4 regions of the Bacillus sp. C28GYM-DRY-1 genome follow, and region 4 is predicted to be linked to each of the others. Evidence: predicted binding sites of a transcription regulator. Region 4 holds the regulator's gene; each other region holds the start of a gene.
The links. Region 4 encodes Rex, which represses fermentation and respiration genes when NADH is low (regulators of the CRP and FNR family bind a similar motif). Its sites were predicted from a motif close to TTGTGAAATATTTCACAA; they were not measured.
Positions count from the first base shown of each region.

Region 1: a site for Rex is predicted at 1,899-1,916, ahead of Q3W56_RS09605 (L-lactate dehydrogenase). Genes of this name have one in related genera too.
Region 2: a site for Rex is predicted at 1,749-1,766, ahead of Q3W56_RS05065 (helical membrane plugin domain-containing protein). Genes of this name have one in related genera too.
Region 3: a site for Rex is predicted at 2,129-2,146, ahead of Q3W56_RS17140 (formate/nitrite transporter family protein). Genes of this name have one in related genera too.

Region 1 covers NZ_JAUMKF010000008.1:29,602-33,196, reverse strand. The annotation lists gene Q3W56_RS09615 (YfcC family protein) at 1-1,207, shown strand, start outside; gene Q3W56_RS09610 (DUF6773 family protein) at 1,331-1,822, shown strand; gene Q3W56_RS09605 (L-lactate dehydrogenase) at 1,956-2,921, shown strand; partial or broken gene Q3W56_RS09600 (hypothetical protein) at 2,953-3,027, shown strand; partial or broken gene Q3W56_RS21175 (L-lactate permease) at 3,040-3,102, shown strand; partial or broken gene Q3W56_RS09595 (MarR family transcriptional regulator) at 3,102-3,182, shown strand; gene Q3W56_RS09590 (LysE family translocator) at 3,257-3,595, shown strand, end outside.
Region 2 covers NZ_JAUMKF010000003.1:228,981-232,575, reverse strand. The annotation lists gene Q3W56_RS05070 (NAD(P)/FAD-dependent oxidoreductase) at 19-1,197, opposite strand; gene Q3W56_RS05065 (helical membrane plugin domain-containing protein) at 1,237-1,653, opposite strand; gene Q3W56_RS05060 (cupin domain-containing protein) at 2,046-2,543, opposite strand; gene Q3W56_RS05055 (DMT family transporter) at 2,673-3,595, shown strand, end outside.
Region 3 covers NZ_JAUMKF010000021.1:42,484-46,078, reverse strand. The annotation lists gene Q3W56_RS17150 (hypothetical protein) at 99-401, shown strand; gene sacT (sac operon transcriptional antiterminator SacT) at 441-1,271, shown strand; gene Q3W56_RS17140 (formate/nitrite transporter family protein) at 1,311-2,081, opposite strand; gene scrA (PTS system sucrose transporter subunit IIBC) at 2,382-3,595, shown strand, end outside.
Region 4 covers NZ_JAUMKF010000004.1:184,037-187,631, reverse strand. The annotation lists gene Q3W56_RS06535 (ABC-F family ATP-binding cassette domain-containing protein) at 1-133, opposite strand, end outside; gene moaC (cyclic pyranopterin monophosphate synthase MoaC) at 259-771, shown strand; gene Q3W56_RS06525 (redox-sensing transcriptional repressor Rex) at 768-1,415, shown strand; gene tatAY (sec-independent protein translocase protein TatAY) at 1,437-1,610, shown strand; gene tatC (twin-arginine translocase subunit TatC) at 1,617-2,381, shown strand; gene Q3W56_RS06510 (YdiK family protein) at 2,418-2,609, opposite strand; gene Q3W56_RS06505 (CPBP family intramembrane glutamic endopeptidase) at 2,606-3,340, opposite strand; gene groES (co-chaperone GroES) at 3,578-3,595, shown strand, end outside.

The DNA of each region.
Region 1 (3,595 bases), on a different contig from region 4:
TACTTCTCTGCAGGATGGAATGGTTGGATCAGCACCAATCATCTTTCTGATTTTATTCACTGGCGGCACCATTGCCATTTTAGAAAAAACGGGTGCCATCAACGGCCTGATTTACAATGTCATCAGCAAATTCCGCACCAAGCAATTATTATTTATTTGTATTGTCGGTGCGTTGTTCTCCATTCTCGGAACAACCGGAATTGTCGTGAATTCAGTTATCGGTTTTATCCCCATCGGCCTCATTGTCGCACGATCCTTAAAGTGGGACGCAGTCGCGGGTGCCGCTGTTATTTACATCGGCTGCTACGCTGGATTTAACTCAACTATTTTATCGCCGTCCCCGCTCGGTTTATCGCAATCAATCGCGGAGCTGCCGCTTTTCTCGGGAATTGGCCTGCGTGTTGTAATCTACATATGCTTTTTGCTGTCTTCTATTATTTATATCTATCTGTACACAAGAAAATTAAAAAAATCAAAGGATGCCAGTGTGTTAGGGACAAATTGGTTCCCCGCGGCAGGAATGGGTGAGGCGGGGAAAGAAGATCAGTCATTGGCGTTTACTGTTCGTCATAAGCTCATTTTGGCTGTGGCGGGACTGTCGCTTCTCGGATTTTTATACGGCGCTTTGAAGCTGGGCTGGTCTGATTCACAAATGGCTGCGACGTTTATTTTTATTTCTGTCCTTGGCGGGTTGATAGGCGGACTTGCGGCAAACGATATTGCCAAAACCTTCATAGTGGGCTGCCAAGGCCTTGTATATGGGGCGCTGATTGTCGGGATGGCAAGAAGCATTTCTGTCATCCTTGAAAATGGCAAGCTCCTCGATACAGTCGTCAACGCATTGGCTTCGCTTTTGGATGGATTCAGCCCGATTGCCGGTGCGATCGGCATGTATATCGCCAGTGCGCTGCTTCATTTTCTCATCTCTTCTGGGTCTGGGGAAGCCGTTGTATTTATTCCAATCCTGGCGCCGCTTGCTGATTTGATGGGAATTACGAGGCAGGTCGCGGTGGAAGCGGTTATGCTTGGAGAAGGAGTCGTCAACTGTGTGAACCCGACATCCGGCGTTCTCATGGCGGTGCTTGCCGCCAGCGGCATTCCGTACGTCAAGTGGCTCAGGTTTATGGTGCCGCTTGCTCTGATTTGGTTCTTGATCGGACTTGTATTTATTGTCATAGGTGTCATGATTAATTGGGGGCCGTTTTAACGATTACTGCCCGGCGGCTTGTACGGGCGGGCTTTTCATTTAATCGTTGCAGAAGCGCAGGCTGTTATTGTAACATGTAAGCCATAAGCCATAAGCCATTCGTAAAAGTGCGGGAGGAAGGTCATGAATAATCTGCTTAATAGACTTTCAGGCGTGAATGGGAAAAATAAGAGAGTAAAAGAAAAAGAACAAAAGATCTGGTCGGAGATCGGCAAGTTAGCCGGGGCGTTTGCGCTGCTGGATGTGGTTATCCGCGGCATTATGTTTGCATTTCCGTTTAATGAATGGGTCTCGAGCCTTGTGTTTTTGTTCATTATCATCTTATATTACTGCATCAGGGCATCTGCTTCTGGAATGCTGATGCCGAAAATAGACACCGACGAAGAACTGCATAAACGGGTGAAGCAGCAGTTCATAGAATCAATAGCTGTCGCCTTTGCGGTAGTGGTGCTTACGATGTATGACAGGGGGATTCCCCATACATTCTTCGCTTGGCTGAAAATGATCCTTCTATTTATCGTCTGCGGCGGCGTTCTGTTTTTGCTTCGATTTGGAATCGTGAAGCTGTCTTACAGAAGTACGGTAAAAAAGGAGTTTAAGAAGAAATCATCATAGAGATGGTTTCTTTTTTGTTCATCAATCAGACAAAACTTTTCTCTTGCAATAGTTTGTGAAATATTGCACAATATAAATGTGAAATAATTCACAAACAAACATCAAAGAAAAACATACCCTGGAAGGATGATTAATGATGAATACACATGTAAATAAAGTAGCTTTAATCGGAGCGGGTTTTGTTGGAAGCAGTTATGCATTTGCGTTAATAAACCAAGGGATCACAGATGAGCTTGTGGTCATTGATGTAAATAAAGAAAAAGCAATGGGCGATGTGATGGACTTAAACCACGGAAAGGCGTTTGCGCCGCAACCGGTCAAAACATCTTACGGAACATATGAAGACTGCAAAGATGCTGATATTGTCTGCATCTGCGCCGGAGCAAACCAAAAACCTGGTGAGACACGCCTTGAATTAGTAGAAAAGAACGTGAAAATTTTCAAAGGCATCGTCAGTGAAGTCATGGCGAGCGGATTTGACGGCATTTTCTTAATTGCGACAAATCCGGTTGATATTTTGACTTACGCTACATGGAAATTCAGCGGCCTGCCAAAAGAGCGGGTGATCGGAAGCGGCACAACACTAGATTCTGCGAGATTCCGTTACATGCTGAGCGAATACTTTGGCGCAGCGCCTCAAAACGTGCACGCGCATATTATCGGAGAGCACGGTGATACAGAGCTTCCTGTCTGGAGCCACGCAAATGTCGGAGGTGTGCCTGTCAGTGAACTTGTTGAGAAAAACGATGTATATAAACAAGAGGAGCTAGACCAGATCGTAGATGACGTGAAAAACGCCGCTTACCATATTATTGAGAAAAAAGGGGCGACTTATTATGGTGTTGCAATGAGCCTAGCCCGCATTACAAAAGCCATTCTTCATAATGAAAACAGCATTTTAACTGTCAGCACATACTTGGACGGACAATACGGCGCAAATGACGTGTACATCGGCGTTCCGGCTGTCGTAAACCGCGGAGGTATTGCAGGCATCACTGAGCTGAACTTAAATGAGAAAGAAAAGGAACAGTTCCTTCACAGCGCAGGTGTCCTTACAAACATTTTAAAACCTCATTTTGCAGAACAAAAGGTCAACTAAACGCAACTTTAGAGTAAAGGGCTGATTGTCAATGTGGGAGCCGTTGTATGATCCGTTTGGAAACGAGTATGTGAACGCACTTGTGGCGCTCACTCCGATTCTCTACAGCTATTATTAAAACGCGTTTTTAGAAGGTGCGGCCGGTTTTGGTGTTCCGCTTGCGATTAGTGCAGCGCTGCTGAAGAACTGGAACTCATTTTCAGTTTCGTAGGCAAAGCCGCCGATATTGTGGAGGAAGAACTGAAACGTCTGAAGCAGTAAGCGAATTTTGTGCATAGCTTGACCCGTTCCCGAATAAATTGTACAAGTTACGTAAGAGAAGGGAGTACGGGCCGGTGAACATTTTTTTGAGCTATATTGTGCTGGGACTGTCCTTGTCTGCGCCAGTGGGACCTGTGAATGCGGCGCAAATAGACAAAGGAATTAAAAATGGTTTTTGGCATGCTTGGATTTTTGGTTTAGGCGCCATGACAGCGGACGGACTGTACATGCTTTTTATCTATTTCGGACTTTCACAGTTTTTGACCGCTCCATTTGTAAAAACGTTTTTGTGGCTCTTCGGCTTTTTTGTTCTGACCTATACCGGAATTGAAACGCTGAAAAATGTCAGAGAACCGATGGATGTGCGAAGCTCGCGAGGAAAAACGTCATATAGGAAAACGTTTGCTTCGGGT
Region 2 (3,595 bases), on a different contig from region 4:
CTAGTTCACAAAAAAGGATTAGTAAGCCAGGCTGAAAAGTCCTTTAATGTGAGTTAAGTAGCGTACGTTACTTGCTTCTTTCATCAAGGAAGCAGGAAGACCTTTAAGCGGTGTAGAATTTGCACCAATGATGGCAACCGCGTCTTTGCGTCCGAGGCTTGCAAGTGTACCAGAGTTTACTGGTTTGAATGTTTCAAGCGTTTTGCCTTCTAAGTAAGCAAATAGGTTGTAACCGATCAGCTCACCCATTTGCCATGCGATTTGTGCAGTCGGCGGGTATGGACGGCCGTCTGGAGCAAAGTAAACTGCGCTGTCTCCAGCAACGAATACATCTTCATGAGATGTAGATTGCAGGAAGTCATTTACTGTCGCGCGTCCGCGATTCACTTCAAGACCTGATTCACCGACTAATGGGTTACCTTGTACGCCGCCAGTCCAAACAAATGTGTTGGCAACAACTTTAGATCCGTCTTTCAGATCAATCACGTTTCCTTCTACATTTGTAACAGGAAGACCTGTTAAGAACTCAACGCCGCGTTTTTCAAGGCTTGCAGTCGCACGCTCGATTAGATCATCCGGAAGGACAGGAAGGATTTTCGGACCTGCTTCAACCAGCTTTAATTTGATTTCTTTATGGTCTACGCCGTATTTTTTCGCAAGGTTCGGCATGATATCAGCAAGCTCACCGACAAGCTCAACACCTGTTAAGCCGCCTCCGCCGATAAGGATTGTTGCATCAGCTTCGTTTTTCGTTTGAGAGTACTCGCGCACACGATCTTCAACATGTTGGAAGACTTTGTTCGCATCAGCAGCAGATTTCAATACCATGCTGTTTTCTTCAAGACCTGGGATGCCGAAGTAAGCTGTTACAGAACCAAGACCTACAACAAGCGCATCATAAGTTAATGTAGAACCGTCAGCAAGCGCAACTTCTTTTTTATCAACAGAGAAAGAGCTTACTTCCGCGATTTTAAGATCAATGTCTTTGCCTTTGAAAAGTTTTTCTAATGGCATTGCAACCGCTTTTTCAGACACGTTGCCTGCTGCAAGACGGTGTAACTCCGTAATGATTTGGTGAGTTGGGTATTTGTTTACCACAGTCACGCGTGCTTGTTCTTTTGTGTAATGTTTGCGAACTGTTAGAGCAGAAAGAACTCCGCCATAACCAGCGCCTAGAATGACAATATGTTTTGACATCGTATATCCTCCGTCCTTTATATCAATTTGAATCTGAGATTATTTTTGTTTTTCGTTCATGATTTCAAGGTAGCTGTTAGCAAAACGGAACAGCTTTTGAGCTTGAGGATCTTTCAGCATGCGCAACAGGCCGAAAAGACCAATCGTTTCGTTGCTTGCATCCGCGCGGTCTTTCGCTTCGATTGCAGTCGCAGCTACTTCTTTCGCTGTTTCTTTTACAGGCTCAAGCATTTCAGTGATCGCACCGACAGTGTCGCTTTTTAGCACTTCGTCAGTTGCTACAGACTGAGCGAAATCATAAGACTTCGTTAAAATATTCACTAACTCAGTCAGCTTTGGAAGCTGGTCAACTAAAACGGTCAGTGATTCTTGAACTTCCGGCTTTAACAGCTGATCGATTAGATCTTGCTGGCTTTGGCTGACAGACGCATTTGTTTGATCGATTGTTTCTGGCATATCCAATTCTCCTTTACTATAAGCAGTTTGCAGATTTTTTGTGGAAAGGGTAGTGCCTCTCCCTGGTCTCATGCTTGAAAGCATAAGAATAAGGATTGTGAATTCATGCACAATCATTTACAAAAATAAATGTTTACTACCCAGTTTTTCATCTTGCCATATTCAGTATTATTTTTATCTCAAAAATAAACAATTGAATAAGTCAAAAATCTTTTACTCTCTCTGAAAATAGCAAACACAAAAAACTCCAATTCGATTACCTTCTATATGATAACACTTTTTGAACAAAATTTGAACGTGAATTGCTTCGATTATGAAATTAATTTATATGGAGCTCATGTCATAACATTTCTCCGGCACCAGTTATTGACAATCTACCAATTTTCTCCCCTTCACTTTACCCATATCTCCAATAGAGGTTCTCTTTTTCCTGTAATCGGATCTTTCGCTGGCAATGACACCCTCTTGATCTGTTCCCTCGCTTCCTTCCGTTCACTCGGCTCTCCCGTCTTCATATCATAATGAACGCCTCCCGGATAAGCGCCAATGACGGTAAAATTGGAACTCGCGCTTAGCTTTTTATGGCCGACTCCAGCTGGAATCACGACTGCGTCACCGGATTTGAAAGGAATAGCGGCCCCTTTTTCTCCCCCAAATTGAATCACAGCCTCTCCCCAGACTGCAATCAGGACTTCATGCGTATTGCTGTGATAATGATGGTATGGAAAAACACTCCCTGACCAGCTGTTAGACCAGCCATGCCGATTGACGATCCGCTCTGCCTGACCGGTGTCCTTGAGTGCGTTTTGATACACAACGAGCGGAAAATCAGGGTGATTCGGAATCCTGCCATCATCCTGAAAAAAGTAAGTCTGTGTCCTTGGTACCATCAATGTCACCTCCATTTTTTGTCTTCCACATAAATCGGTTCGCAAAACATGTTTATTTTCTGACGACTCCATTGATCTGTGCGGTACCGAATAGTATAGTAAAAAAAACATGCCAGAATGAGGGATATCATGAAAGCAATCGTTATCGGAATATTGGCTTCACTCTTTTTCGCCGTTACCTTTATTTTAAACAGAGCGATGGAGTTATCCGGAGGCAGCTGGCTTTGGAGCTCTTCGCTGCGCTTTATTTTTATGGTTCCGTTTTTATGTTTGATCGTCATCATGAAAGGGACATTCACCCCTCTCTTACAAGAGATGCGGAAAAAGCCGTTCTTTTGGATCAAATGGAGCTTTGTCGGCTTTGTGCTTTTTTACGCCCCGATCACATTTGCAGCTGCATACGGTCCAGGTTGGCTCGTAGCCGGGACCTGGCAAATCACAATTGTAGCCGGCGTTCTGTTATCTCCATTTTTCTATGTCAAAAAAGACATGCCGGGTGGGCCGCAGCTCGTTCGGCAAAAGATTCCCCTTGTTTCACTTGGCACTTCCGTAATCATCCTGATCGGAGCGGCACTGATACAGCTTCAGCATGCAGAATCGCTTTCTGGGAAGATGCTGCTTTTAAGTGTGCTGCCGGTTGTCATTGCGGCTTTTGCCTATCCGCTAGGAAACCGGAGAATGCTCGAAGAATATGGGGGCCAGCTTGATACATTTCAGCGTGTGCTGGGGATGACCTTGGCAAGCCTTCCATTCTGGCTTATCGTAGCAGCTTACGGCTGGTGGTCAGATGGCCTTCCGACAGCAGGACAAACTGTTCAATCCTTTATCGTGGCCGTCAGCTCAGGCATCATTGCGACCGTTTTATTTTTCTGGGCCACTGATATGGTAAGAGACAATCCGCAAAAACTCGCAGCCGTTGAAGCCACTCAATCCGGTGAAGTGATTTTCGCGCTGCTTGGTGAAATTGTTCTGCTGTCAGGCGTTTTTCCATCCCTTTTATCATTTGCCGGTTTGTTCATCATTATTGCGGGGATGGTATTACATACCTTTGC
Region 3 (3,595 bases), on a different contig from region 4:
CGAGAAAAGAAATCGGCCGTCTTTTCCCGCGGGCTGCGGCTGAGAAAACGGGCTGCTAAAAGGCTGCCTGCCAAAAAGAAGCGGAGGGATGTTTTTCTATGAAACGTTTGCTTGTATCTTTACGGGTGTGGATGGTCTTTTTGATGAACTGGGTGATGCCGGACAGAAAAACTGCGGCTGCCGCGGTCTATTCGGCGCAGCGTACATACCAAAGGAAAGCGGCGGTGCAGGCCGCGGGACTTGTTTCGTTTTATGAGTGGCGGATGGCTGTGAATGAGGAAGAAAAACAGAAAGCGAAAGCCTCGGCGCTTTATAAAAGAAGATGTTTGCAAGCCTTCAAGGAATCGCCAAAGCAGGAGAGAGCTGGCCCGCATCTTTACATGGCGGTCAAAAGGAGGTAAAATCCCAGTCAAAAGCTAATTGGCGGGAGAGATAGCCTCTTGAAAATCTATAAAGTACTAAACAACAATGCGGCTTTAATAATAGAGGGTGATCAGGAAAAAATCGTGATGGGTCCGGGAATCGCTTTTCAAAAAAAGAAAAATGACCTCATCCCTTTAAATAAAGTGGAAAAGATCTTTGTCGTGCACGACGAGAATGAAAAGTTTAAACAAATCCTGCAAACGCTGCCGGAGGAGCATATTGAAATAGCTGAGGATATCATCAGCTATGCGGAAGGGGAGCTCGCGGCGCCGCTGAGCGACCACATTCATATCGCGCTTTCTGACCATTTGTCCTTTGCGATCGAAAGGATTCAAAATGGGCTGCTTGTGCAGAATAAATTGCTGCATGAGATAAAAGCGCTCTATAAAAAAGAATACGAGATCGGCCTGTGGGCGATCGGACATGTAAAAGAGACATTGGGCGTGTCTCTTCCTGAAGATGAAGCGGGTTATATTGCCCTTCACATCCATACGGCGAAGATGGATGCGGAGAGCATGTATTCAGCGCTGAAGCATACGACCATGATCAAAGAAATGATAGAGAAAATAGAACAATATTTTAATAGAAAGGTGGATGAAAACAGCATTTCCTATCAACGGCTCGTCACGCATTTGAGATACGCAGTCAGCCGGTTGGAATCAAATGAAGCGCTCCATCGTATGGACGAGGAGATGCTTTATTTCATCCAAAAAAAGTATTCATTTGCCTATCAATGTGCGCTTGAGCTGGCGGAGTTTTTAAAAAGTGAATATCAATTACATTTGCCGGAGTCCGAGGCCGGCTATATCACGCTGCATGTCCAGCGTCTTCAAGATCTCTCGGAATAACCGCTTTGACTTGCAGAGAGTGATCTCTGGAAGTTTTTTTTATTTATCGGGATTGAGCGTGTAGTACATCCAGCCCATCATGACCATTCCCGCGGTCAGGTTGCCGAGTGTAACGGGAATTAAGTTTCTGACTGCTCCCATTACTGTCACTGTATCAGGGTGCTCGATCAAAAGTGAGATGGCAAATGTGCACATATTGGCAATGCTGTGTTCAAAGCCGGAAATAAAGAAGCAGAAAACAAAAAGCATCATGGTAAAGAGCTTTGCCCCTTCTCCTTTAAGAGACATTGGAATGAAAAAGGCGAGGCATACAAGCCAATTGCACAGCATTCCTCTGACAAACAGTTCGGAAGCGGGCGGCTCCATTTTGTGCTCTGCCAGATGAATCAAAAAGGAATGAACAGAAGCCTCCTCAAAAAGTCCTGTCGCGCTGATCAGAATGGCAAATAGAATGGCGCCGATCAAATTGCCGGCATAGCTTGTCATCCACATGTACAGGGTGTCTCGCCAGCGAATTTTTTTTTGGAGCGCGGTATAAGTGAAATAAAAAGTGTTGCCGGTAAATAAATCTCCGCCTCCGTAAGCAATCAGCAGAATAGCGGCCCCGAATGTGACAGCGGCTGCCGGAAAAGCAAACGGAGAATCAGCCATAGTGAAATAACTGCCTGTTTTGCTTGCGGCTGTAATGCCGAATCCAATAAACATGCTGGCCAAAATGGATCTGAGCACATAACGGATTTTGCTAGAAACAAATATGTTTAGTTTGTTCAAAGCGTACTGTTCAACTTTTTGCAATGCTTGAGTTTCCATTGTTTTTTCCTGCTTTCTTTGATGGTTGAGCATAGTATAGCACGTTATTGTGAAATATTTCACAATTAATTTTTACGAATTTTTGTCTAATTGTTTTATCAAACTATTTAACTAAAAAACAGTTGACGAAAACGCTATCATGATTTATGATGAAAGCGTATTCTTAATCTAAATAAGCGGGATTGTGACTGGTAAAGCAGGCAAGACCTAAAATTTGCGTAAATGAAAAAGGATCGCTGTGTCCTTTATTCGTTGGCGAATTTTAGGTCTTTTTTGTTTAAAGAAAAGGGGGAGAAACAGATGGATTACAAAGAGACTGCAAAACGCCTCATTGAACTTCTCGGGGGAAAAGATAACATTATTAGCGCGGCTCATTGTGCAACAAGACTGCGTTTAGTGATGAAAGATGAATCAAAGATAGATCAAGCACAAGTAGAAGAGCTTGATGGCGTAAAAGGCGCGTTCAGCAGCTCTGGCCAGTACCAGATTATTTTCGGAACAGGCCTTGTCAATAAGGTGTACGATGCTTTTTCTAAGGAAGCCGATATTGAGCGTGAAGAACACGTAAATCACCAGGATGCAGCAAAAGAAAAATTGAATCCCGCTGCGAGATTTGCGAAAACGCTTTCTAATATTTTTGTTCCAATCATCCCGGCTATTGTGGCCAGCGGCCTATTAATGGGATTATTGGGTATGGTCAATGCGTTTCATTGGATGAGCAAGGATTCTGCGCTGCTCCAGCTGCTCGACATGTTCTCAAGTGCGGCATTCATTTTCTTGCCGATTTTAATCGGGGTCAGTGCTTCAAAAGAGTTTGGAAGCAACCCTTACTTGGGAGCAGTCATCGGAGGTATTATGATTCATCCGACACTTTTGAATCCTTGGGGGTTGGCCGAAGCAACCCCTGATTATATGCATCTGTTCGGGTTTGATATCGCGCTTCTCGGCTATCAGGGAACTGTTATTCCTGTCTTGTTGGCGGTTTATGTGATGAGCAAGGTAGAGAAATGGACAAGAAAAGTAGTTCCGCATGCGGTAGATTTGCTTGTTACACCTTTTGTTACAGTGATTGTCACCGGGTTTGTCGCTTTTATCGCGATTGGTCCTTTGGGCAGAGCGCTTGGCTCCGGGATTACGGTTGCTTTAACTTATGTATATGACCATGCCGGTTTTGTTGCGGGTCTGATTTTCGGGGGCATGTATTCACTCATCGTTTTGACAGGCGTTCATCACAGCTTCCATGCGATTGAGGCAGGGCTTATTGCAGATATAGGCAAAAACTACTTGCTGCCAATCTGGTCAATGGCGAATGTCGCACAGGGCGGCGCCGGCCTTGCCGTCTTCTTTATGGCGAAAAAGGCAAAGACAAAAGAAATCGCGCTTCCGGCTGCATTTTCCGCTTTTCTCGGCATTACTGAGCCAGTCATATTCGGAGTCAATCTTCGCTACCGAAAACCGTTTATCGCTGCGATGATCGGCGGTGCATTGGGCGGTGCATATGTCGTCTTTACACA
Region 4 (3,595 bases):
GCGTGGATTTTCCCGCGCCATTTCTTCCAACAATGGCGACGCGATCACGATTTCTGACTTCCAGCTTTATATTGTTTAAAATAGTATCAGCACCAAATGATTTGGACAGCTGATTAACTTGTAAGATCATCATATTATTTCACCTCTGCTATAATAAGTTAAGTGTAGCTTATGAACCAGAAGTCAGCAAACAATACATTGGCCGAATAAGACATAGAGAAGAAAATAGTGTATGATCTGTTTAAGGAGAGTTTTAATATGAATGGATTTTCTCATTTTAATGAACAGGGCAGAGCCCAGATGGTGGACATCAGCGAAAAATCTTCGACTGTCCGTACTGCGGCGGCTGTTTCAAGCGTACACATGAAAAATGAAGTGTACGAGAAAATACAAAGTCACGATATCGGCAAAGGAGATGTACTGGCTGTTGCACAGGTGGCAGGCATTATGGCCGCAAAGCAAACGTCGAATATCATTCCGATGTGCCATCCGCTTTCATTGAGCGGGGTAGATATATCGTTTGACTGGCAAATAAAAGAAGCAGAAGTTATACTTCATATAAAAGCACAGGTCAAAACGAAAGGGAGTACAGGTGTGGAAATGGAAGCGCTCACTTCTGCATCGGTGTGCGCTCTTACCGTTTACGATATGTGTAAGGCTCTTGATAAGGGAATGGTCATCGGTCCTACTTTCTTGCTGGAGAAAACAGGCGGGAAAAACGGTGACTTTAAAAGAGAACTATCCGAGTATAATGTGGAGGACCAAAAATGAATAAGGATCAATCAAAAATTCCGCAGGCGACGGCAAAACGGCTGCCGCTTTACTATCGCTTTTTAAAGAATCTGCATGCATCAGGAAAACAGCGTGTATCATCCGCTGAACTCAGTGATGCCGTAAAGGTTGATTCTGCCACGATTCGCAGGGATTTTTCCTATTTTGGAGCTCTTGGCAAAAAAGGATACGGATATAATGTGGATTATTTGCTGTCATTTTTCCGAAAAACGCTTGATCAGGATGAGATGACAGACGTCATCTTGATTGGTGTGGGGAACTTGGGAACGGCATTTCTTCACTATAATTTCACAAAAAATAATAACACAAAAATTTCTATGGCTTTTGATATAAATGAGAGTAAAATAGGAACTGAGGTAGGCGGCGTGCCTGTCTATAACCTTGACGACCTTGAACAACACGTGAAAAATGAATCAGTTGCCATTCTTACAGTGCCAGCAGTTGCCGCTCAATTGATTACAGACAGATTGGTCGCATTAGGAATCAAGGGAATTCTTAATTTTACGCCGGCCCGTTTGAATGTGCCGGAACACATTCGAATTCATCATATAGATTTAGCTGTAGAGCTTCAGTCACTGGTTTATTTCTTGAAGCATTATTCAGTTTTAGAGGAAATCGAATAGAGGGAAAGGAGGAGCCCAAATATGCCGATCGGTCCTGGAAGCCTTGCTGTTATCGCCATCGTTGCTCTGATCATCTTCGGTCCCAAAAAGCTGCCTGAGCTGGGGAAAGCTGCAGGAGACACACTTCGTGAATTCAAAAATGCTACTAAAGGATTAACGAGTGATGACGAGGAAAAAAAGAAAGAAGATCAGTAAGTTAGGATGACACGAATGAAAGTGAATCAAATGTCGCTTCTGGAGCATATTGCTGAGCTTCGAAAACGATTGCTGGTTGTGGCGCTGGCATTTGTCGTTTTCTTTATCGCAGGATTTTTTTTAGCAAAGCCCATGATTGTTTATTTGCAAAAAACGGATGAAGCGAAGGAGCTTACACTTAATGCGTTTAATCTGACAGACCCGCTTTTTGTGTTTATGCAATTCGCGTTTATCATCGGGATTGTCCTGACCTCACCGATTATTCTTTATCAGCTTTGGGCTTTTGTGAGCCCAGGCCTCTATGAGAAAGAGCGCAAAGTAACGCTCAGCTACATTCCGATCTCTATTTTGCTGTTTTTAGCGGGCTTATCTTTTTCATATTATATTTTATTTCCTTTTGTTGTTGATTTTATGAAGCGGATTTCTCAGGATTTGAATGTCAATCAGGTGATCGGAATTAATGAATATTTTCAGTTCCTTCTGCAGCTGACGATTCCGTTTGGACTGTTGTTCCAAATGCCGGTTATCCTCATGTTTTTGACCAGGCTTGGAATTGTGACACCGATGTTCTTAACGAAAATTAGAAAGTATGCGTATTTTACGCTGCTTGTGATTGCTGCCCTGATTACTCCGCCTGAGCTTTTGTCTCATATGATGGTCACTGTTCCGCTGTTGATTTTATATGAAATCAGTATTCTTATATCGAAGGCTGCCTATCGGAAAGCGCAGAAAAGCAGTGCTGCCGATCAGGACGTGTCTTCCGGGCAATAATAGAAAATCCATTTCTCATTGAGAAATGGATTTTCTTTATTTCTGGTTCTTTTTGATTTTAAATGAAAAGGCGAACATCTTAAAAGAGATGCTGATGTTGTAAGCGGCGAACACCATCAGCAGGATGGAGTAAAATGACCACATGCTGCCTGGCGAGCTTGCGGCAAGATAAGTAAAGATGCACCCTACGGCAAAATAGATCATTCCCCAAACTACCGGGTTTCTCATAAAAACAATCCTCCAATAATCAATTGCATTTGTGTGCTCTGCTGTTCGAGGTACTTCTGAACAGGTTCAAGCTGCATGATGACGACAAATGTATTCATCATGACATGGGCGAAAATCGGCACCCATATCCGTTTTGTTCTCGCATATAAAAAGGCAAAGGTAAAGCCCATTGCGGTATAAAGAAGTAGATGCTTCAAATCAGCGTGAACAATACCGAAAATAACCGAGCTGATCAATCCGGCAAAGAAGAAATTTGTTTTTTCATACAGTGTGCCGAAAATGATTTTTCTGAAGATGATTTCTTCTAATATAGGACCGACGACGGAAGAAACCATAATCATGAGCGGGACTGCCTGAATGACATCTAGAATTGCTTGCGTATTCTCTGATTCTCTTCCGATGCCGAATATATAATATTCAATAGAGCCTGCTATTCCTTGAGAGAAAAGGGCAATGAAAAAACCGGCTATCGCCCAAAGGATAGAAAGTCCGATTGAGTCCTTCTTTCCGTTGCGCAGCGTTTCTTTCGGAACAGTTCTCAGAATGAGCAGAACGACAACGAGACAGACGATAAAGCTGATGACGGACCATAATCCTTGGGCATGCAGCATATTCTCCTTGGTAGGCTGTCCTCCGGCATAACCGAATTTAAATAACAAGGGAATCCCGATTAATGCGGAAAACTGCATGATGATATATGTCAGGATAATAAACCAATACTGTTTTCTCAAATGGTATGTACTCCTTTGTTAAGTGTGTTTCGTTCATCTACAGCTATTGTAACATAATCGATACGGGGGTGAAAAAGCTAACGGATACGAGAGCGAAAAGAATCATGTAAGCGTGAAAAATTTTTTATCTTATCACTTGAAATTGGAAGGGAGATTCTTTATTATAAGAATTGTGTTAGCACTCTTTAGTGCTGAGTGCTAAAATTACATATTCATACTATTGAGGAGGTTATTACATTGTTAAAGCCATTAGGT